2 regions of the Mesorhizobium sp. 43Arga genome follow, and region 2 is predicted to be linked to the other one. Evidence: predicted binding sites of a transcription regulator. Region 2 holds the regulator's gene; the other holds the start of a gene.
The links. Region 2 encodes PhoB, which activates phosphate uptake and scavenging genes when phosphate is short. Its sites were predicted from a motif close to TGTCATNNANCTGTCAT; they were not measured.

Region 1: the regulator PhoB is predicted to act here: its motif matches at 1,675-1,691, upstream of ACWGS8_RS25325 (LTA synthase family protein).

The regions. Positions count from the first base shown of each region.
Region 1 is NZ_JBSKBO010000008.1:118,983-122,492, forward strand. It holds gene fabG (3-oxoacyl-[acyl-carrier-protein] reductase) at 1-444, opposite strand, end outside; gene fabD (ACP S-malonyltransferase) at 504-1,451, opposite strand; gene ACWGS8_RS25325 (LTA synthase family protein) at 1,697-3,510, shown strand, end outside.
Region 2 is NZ_JBSKBO010000001.1:411,780-415,289, forward strand. It holds gene pstB (phosphate ABC transporter ATP-binding protein PstB) at 1-696, shown strand, start outside; gene phoU (phosphate signaling complex protein PhoU) at 722-1,429, shown strand; gene phoB (phosphate regulon transcriptional regulator PhoB) at 1,449-2,138, shown strand; gene ACWGS8_RS02035 (ROK family protein) at 2,151-3,401, opposite strand.

The sequences.
Region 1 (3,510 bases), on a different contig from region 2:
GCCGGGATTGCCGGTCACGCCGACCACGGAGGTGATGTTGATGATGCGGCCATGGCGGCGGCGCATCATCGGATGGGTGAGTTCACGGGTCAGCCGGAAAACGGCGGTCAAATTGACCTCGAGCACTGAGTCCCAATCGGCGTCCGACATGCGTACGAACAGGCCGTCCTTGGTGATGCCGGCATTGTTGACCAGAATGTCGACGCCTTCGAGATCAGCCTCCGCCTTCTGGCCGAGCGCCTTAACCTCGTCGCGGTTCGACAGATTGGCCGGGAACAGCTTGACCCGATCGCCGAGTTCGCCTGCCAAGGCCTCCAGTTTCTCGATGCGGGTGCCGTGCAGGCCGACAATGGCGCCTTGCGCATGCAGCACGCGGGCAATCGCCTCGCCGATGCCTCCCGATGCGCCAGTGACGAGCGCCTTGCGGCCGGTCAGTTCGAACATTTTCGTCTCCTGATCTGAGAGAACACCCTTCACACGGGTAGGGTCAAATCGCCAGTGGATTATGCGAATGCGGCCAGCGCGGCCTCGACATCGGCCGGCGTGCCGATGGCTGACGTGGCAATGTCACGGTTGATCCGCCGTGCCAGGCCCGACAGCACCTTGCCGGCGCCGATCTCGTAAAGCGTGGTGACGCCGTTGGCGCCGAACCATTCGACCGTTTCGCGCCAGCGCACGCGGCCGGTGATCTGCTCGACCAGGCGCCGGGCGATCTCGTCGGGATCGCTGGTCGGGGTCACCGTGACGTTGGACACCACCGGCACCGCCGGCGCATGCTTCGTTACACCGGCGAGCGCCTCGCGCATGACATTGGCAGCCGGCGCCATCAGCGCCGAATGGAAGGGTGCCGAGACCTGCAGCATCAGCGCCCGCTTGGCGCCCTTTTCGGTGCACAATTTGGCGGCCAGCTCGACCGCGGCCTTGGCGCCGGAAATGACCAGTTGGCCGCCGCCATTGTCGTTGGCGATCTGGCAGACCTTGCCGGCCCCTTGAGCGGCCTCGGTGCAAGCGGCTTCGACATCTGGCTGCTCCAGTCCGATGATCGCCGCCATGGCGCCCTCGCCGGCCGGCACCGCCGCCTGCATGGCGTTGCCGCGAATGCGCAGCAGCCGAGCAGCATCGGCGACGGAAACGAAGCCGGCCGCGGCAAGGGCCGAATATTCGCCCAGCGAATGGCCGGCGACATAGGCGACCTTGCCCTTCAGCGAGAAACCGCCCGCTTCCAGCGCCCTGATCGCCGCCAGCGAAACCGCCATCAGCGCCGGCTGCGCGTTGGCCGTCAGCGTCAAGGTCTCCTCCGGACCTTCCCAGATCAGCTTCGACAGGTTCTCGCCGAGCGCGTCGTCGACTTCCTGGAAGACCCTGCGCGCCTCGGGAAAGGCATCGGCGAGGTCCTTGCCCATGCCGACAGCCTGGCTGCCTTGTCCCGGAAAGGTGAATGCGACGGCCATGCGAGGGCTCCCGAAGACTGGTTTTACTTGCCTGATAACACGAATTTTCCCTGCCTGTGGCGCAAGGCGGGCCGCCAAGTCAAGCCCGGTTCAACCCGGCCCCAGCTCCGAACCGTGCGCCGAGTGCCTGTTCCAAAAGACTTTTTGGCGATCACTCCTGATGAAAACCGCTCACGATTCGTTTGCTGGCTCTTCTTATTTCCACCACAGGCGCTAGCTTTGCGTGACAATTATATGACAATCGCGTGACTTGGGTTGTCGCCGGGTGGGAAGTTAAAGTGGCAAAGAGTTCGAAACGCGCGGGTAAAGCCGTGCCTCAATTCCTGGAAGACGATCCGTCCACCGGCTATCTGCCGGGCCGGAGATGGCCGGTCGTCCGTTACGGGCTGATCAGCCTCGTAATCTCTGCCATCCTGGTGTTTGCCATCGAATTGATCGTGCGCGGTGACGTTGCCGGCACGATCTCTTTCTTCCTGCAGCCGCTCAAGCCGGGCTGGACGACCATCGTCGTGTTCGCGCTGATCCTCATCGGTCTCGACGCCTTGCTGGGACGCAGCCATCAGAGCCTGATGATCGTCGCGCCCTTGACGCTGGCGCTGGCCTTTGTCGGCCATCAGAAATCGCATTATCTCGGCGATCCGCTCTACCCGACTGACTTTCTCTACGCTCGCCAGATCTTTGCGCTGCTGCCGCTTCTGGTGCGTGAGCGGCCGATGACCGCGCTCGCCATGGTCGTCGGCATCATCGCCGGCCTGTCGCTGCTCGTCTATGGCTGGCGGCTGTGGCGCCGCAAGGTTCCCGCACTCAGCCACAAGGGCCGCCTTGCGCGGCTGACGCTGGCGGTGCCGCTGCTCGCCTTCTTCGTCTCGATCATGGACTATGCCACCTTCTCCTGGACCCGGGACCGGCTGCAGATCATCCCGATCATGTGGGACCAGAAGGAAAACTACGCTTCCAACGGCTTTGCGCTCGCCTTCGCGCTCAACGTGCCAATGGCGCATGTCTCGGCGCCGCCGGGCTACACGGACAAGGCGATCGCGGCGATCGACCGGCCGCAGATGACGGCTTCTGTGCCCGAGGAAAAGCCCGACATCATTATCGTCATGAGCGAATCCTTCTGGGATCCGACCAGGCTGCCCGGCGTCACCATCACGCCGGATCCGATTCCCACCGTGCGGGCATTGCGTTCCGGTTCGATGTTCTCGCCTGAATTCGGCGGCATGACCGCCAACATCGAATTCGAGGCGCTGACCGGCTTTTCCAACGCTTTCCTGCCGGCTGGCAGCATCCCCTACCAGCAATATGTGCGCACGCCGACGCCTTCGATGGCCACCTTCCTGAAGAGCGAGGGCTACAGGGCGCGTGCCATCCATCCCGGCACCAACTGGTTCTGGAACCGTGGCGCAGTCTACGCCGATTTCGGCTTCAACGATTTCAAGTCGGAAGAGACGCTGCCGCCGATGGAAAAGCGCGGACCGCTGGCATCCGACGCGGCGATGACCGACGAGATCATCCGCGAAGCCGACGCCAGCGACGACCCGGTGTTCTTCTTCGCGGTCAGCCTGCAGAACCATGGCCCCTATGAACCGAACCGCTATTACAACCCGACCCACGCGGTGCAGGCGCCGATCAGCCAATGGGCGCGCGACTCGCTGTTGAGCTATGCGGAGGGTTCAGCCGACGCGGATCGCGGCCTTGAGCGGCTGATCGAATGGGCCAAGAAGCGGGAACGGCCGACGATTATCGCCTTCTTCGGCGACCATCTGCCCCCGCTTGGGCCGGTCTATGTCGAGACCGGCTTCCTGAAGGACAATGTCGCGCCACGCAAGGAGCCGACACCGCAAGCCGCCCTTGACCATCACGCAACGCCACTGATCATCTGGTCGAACCGTTCCGGTCCGGTCGCGGACCTCGGCACGGTGAGCCCGGCATTCCTGCCCTATCATATCCTGACTGCCGCCGGCATCACCCATCCTTACTATACGGGCTTCCTGGGCGAGATGCGGGAACGCTACCGCGTCGTCGACCGCAACCTGCTGCTGACGCCGTCCGGCGAGGC
Region 2 (3,510 bases):
AAGGATATCACGCTGTCGCTGCCCGAGCGCAGCGTCACCGCCTTCATCGGCCCGTCGGGTTGCGGAAAGTCGACGCTGCTGCGCGTCTTCAACCGCATCTACGAGCTCTATCCCAAACAGACCGCCGAGGGCCAGGTGCTGCTCGACGGCCAGAACGTTCTCGACCGTTCGCAGGACCTCAACCTGCTGCGCACCAAGATCGGCATGGTGTTCCAGAAGCCGACGCCATTCCCGATGTCGATCTACGAAAACATCGCTTTCGGCGTCAGGCTCTACGAGAAGATCAGCAAGGCCGAGATGGACGGCCGTGTCGAGCAGGCGCTGAAGCGCGCAGCACTGTGGACCGAGGTCAAGGACAAGCTCAATGCCAGCGGCCTCAGCCTGTCGGGCGGCCAGCAGCAGCGGCTGTGCATCGCCCGCACCGTGGCGGTGAAGCCGGAGGTCATCCTGCTCGACGAGCCGGCCTCGGCGCTCGATCCGCTGTCGACCGCCAAGATCGAGGAACTGATCGACGAGCTGCAGGCCGACTACACGATCGTCATCGTCACCCACAACATGCAGCAGGCGGCGCGCGTCTCGAAGCAGACGGCCTTCATGTATCTGGGCGAACTGGTCGAATTCGACCGCACCGAAAAGATTTTCACGTCGCCTCGCGAGAAGCGCACGCAAGACTACATCACTGGCCGCTTCGGCTGATCGCACGCATACGAGGACCAGGATCATGGCCGAACACACAGTCGCAGCCTTCGACGAGGATCTCGGACAGATCAGCAGGCTGATCAGCGACATGGGCGACCTTGCCGGTTCGATGGTCGGCGGCGCCACCAAGGCGCTTCTGAACTCCGACAATGCTCTCGCTCAGCGCGTCGTCTCCGACGATGCCATCATGGATGCGCGCCAGCGCGAACTCGACGACCGCGCCATCACGCTGATCGCCAAGCGCCAGCCGATGGCCGACGACCTGCGCCATGTCGTAGGCTCGATCCGCATGGCCGGCGACCTTGAACGCATTGGCGACCTTGCCAAGAACATCGCCAAGCGGGTCGGCACTGTCGGCCTCAGCGCCACGCCGCGCGACCTGTCGCATTCCATCGACGCCATGGCCCAGCTGGTGCTGATCCAGGTGCAGGGGGTGATCGAGGAGTATGCGGCGCGTGATGCCGCGGCCCTGGCGAAGCTGCGTGCCGACGACGAGCGGATCGACGTCAAATACACCTCCGTCTTCCGCGAACTGCTGACCTATATGATGGAAGATCCGCGCAACATCACGGCCTGTACGCATCTGTTGTTCTGCGCCAAGAATCTCGAACGCATCGGCGACCACGTGACCAACATCGCCGAGAATGCGTACTATGTCCTGACCGGCACGCAACTGCCCGCCAACCGTCCAAAACAGGACGAGACGGCGATGTCGGCGCCGGTGGCCTGAGCTCAGGGGTAACCAATCGATGATCGCACCACGCATCATGGTGGTGGAGGACGAGGAGCCGCTGGGTGTGCTCCTCCGCTACAATCTGGAATCGGAGGGTTATCAGGTCGAGGTGGTGACTCGCGGCGACGAAGCCGAAATCCGCCTGCAGGAGAACGTGCCCGATCTCCTGGTGCTCGACTGGATGGTGCCGGCGGTGTCCGGCATCGAGCTCTGCCGGCGCCTACGAATGCGGCCCGAGACCGAGCGGCTGCCGATCATCATGCTGACCGCGCGGGGCGAAGAAAGCGACCGGGTACGTGGGCTCTCCACCGGCGCCGACGACTATCTGGTCAAGCCGTTCTCGACGCCGGAATTCATGGCTCGCGTCAAGGCGCTGCTGCGCCGCGCCAAGCCGGAAGTGCTGTCCAGCGTGCTCAAGGTCGGCGATATCGTGCTCGACCGTGAATCGCACCGGGTCTATCGCAAGAAGAGCGAGATCCGGCTAGGGCCGACCGAATTCCGCCTGCTCGAATTCATGATGCGGCATCCCGGCCGCGTGTTCTCACGCAGCCAGCTGCTCGACAATGTCTGGGGCGAGACGATCTATATCGACGAGCGCACCGTGGACGTGCATGTCGGCCGGCTGCGCAAGGCGGTCAACAATGGCCGCATGCCCGACGTCATCCGCACCATTCGTGGGGCGGGCTACGCGATCCGCGAGGATTGAGCACGACCTGACTCAGGCGACGTTTTTCTTCGCGGCAAGGCCTGCTTTCGTTTGCACGCCCGGCGCGAAAATCTCCTGGTCGACGAAGGTCAGGGCGCGCATGGCGCAGCCTTCGCGGATCAGCGGCAGTTCGTTCGGCTCGGTGTCGAAGGAGATCGACTCCGAATGCTGGCCGCCGGCGGTCTGGGCAATGGCCTCGCGCAACGCCGGCTCGATCAGGTCGAAGGCGGCGGCGCTGACGCCGACCATGGCCACGGGCGCGGGATCGATCAGCGCAAACAGGCTGCCGAGGCCGTAGCCGAGTGCCTCCCCGGCCTTGCGATAGGCTTCGCGCTCAGGCCCGTCGCGTTCGCGTGCCGTCGCGGCGAGCGCCCGCATCTGCGCGTCGCTGACATCGGCAACCGGCTCGGTGTCCTCGCTGAGCTGCCTGGCGTTGCGCCAGATGGCATAGTTGCCGGCATAGGCCTCGACGCAGCCACGCCGCCCGCAGCGGCAGAGCGCGCCGCCGGGCCGATGGATCATATGGCCGAACTCGCCGCCCGAGGAATGGGTGCCGGTGAACAGCTCGCCCTTCAGCACCAGCCCCATGCCGATACCGTGCGAAAGCAGGATGGCGATGAAGTCGTCGCGATAGCGCTCGGGATCGCGCCAGCGCAGCGCCACCGCCATCATATTGCAGTCGTTTTCCATGGTGGCGGGGATGCCGAACTCGGCTTCGAGTATGTCGGCGAAGGCGATGTCGGTCTGCGGGGTGATCGGCGACCAGAGCATTGCCCGGGCCTTGGTGTCGGTGATGCCCTGGATCGCCAGCGCGATACGGGCGACGCTGCGCACATCGATGTCGGGATCCTCGAGACGCCGCCTTACGATGGCCACGCATTCGCCGATCAGCGCCTCGCGCGACATGGTCAACGTGTCCAACCGGCGCTGTTCTTCCGATATCACCTGGCCGGCATAGTCGATGACGGCGACCGACAGGAAATTCAGCGACAGCACCACGGTCATCACAGTCGCGGCCTCGGGGTTGAGGCCGAGGCCGACCTGCGGCCTGCCGCGCTTCAGCGCGCCGGCCTCGCTGGGCCTGCCCTCGGCCAGGATGCCTTCGCCGATCAGGTCGGAGGAAATGGCCGATATGGTCGAATGGCTGAGGCCGGTGGTCGCGGCGATCTCGGTGCGCGAGGGCCGGCCGGCCCGGCGCACGGCCGCAATCACCATGGCGCGGTTGCGCCGGCGCAGATCGTCGTGGCGGATTCCGACCGACATGCTTTTTCACATCCTCCCGATCGCCGCGGTTCTTCCGGTCCTCCCTCGAACGCTGCCGGCGACACGATCAAATACTGGCAGAAGCGGCCAGTCCTGTCATTTATTTATT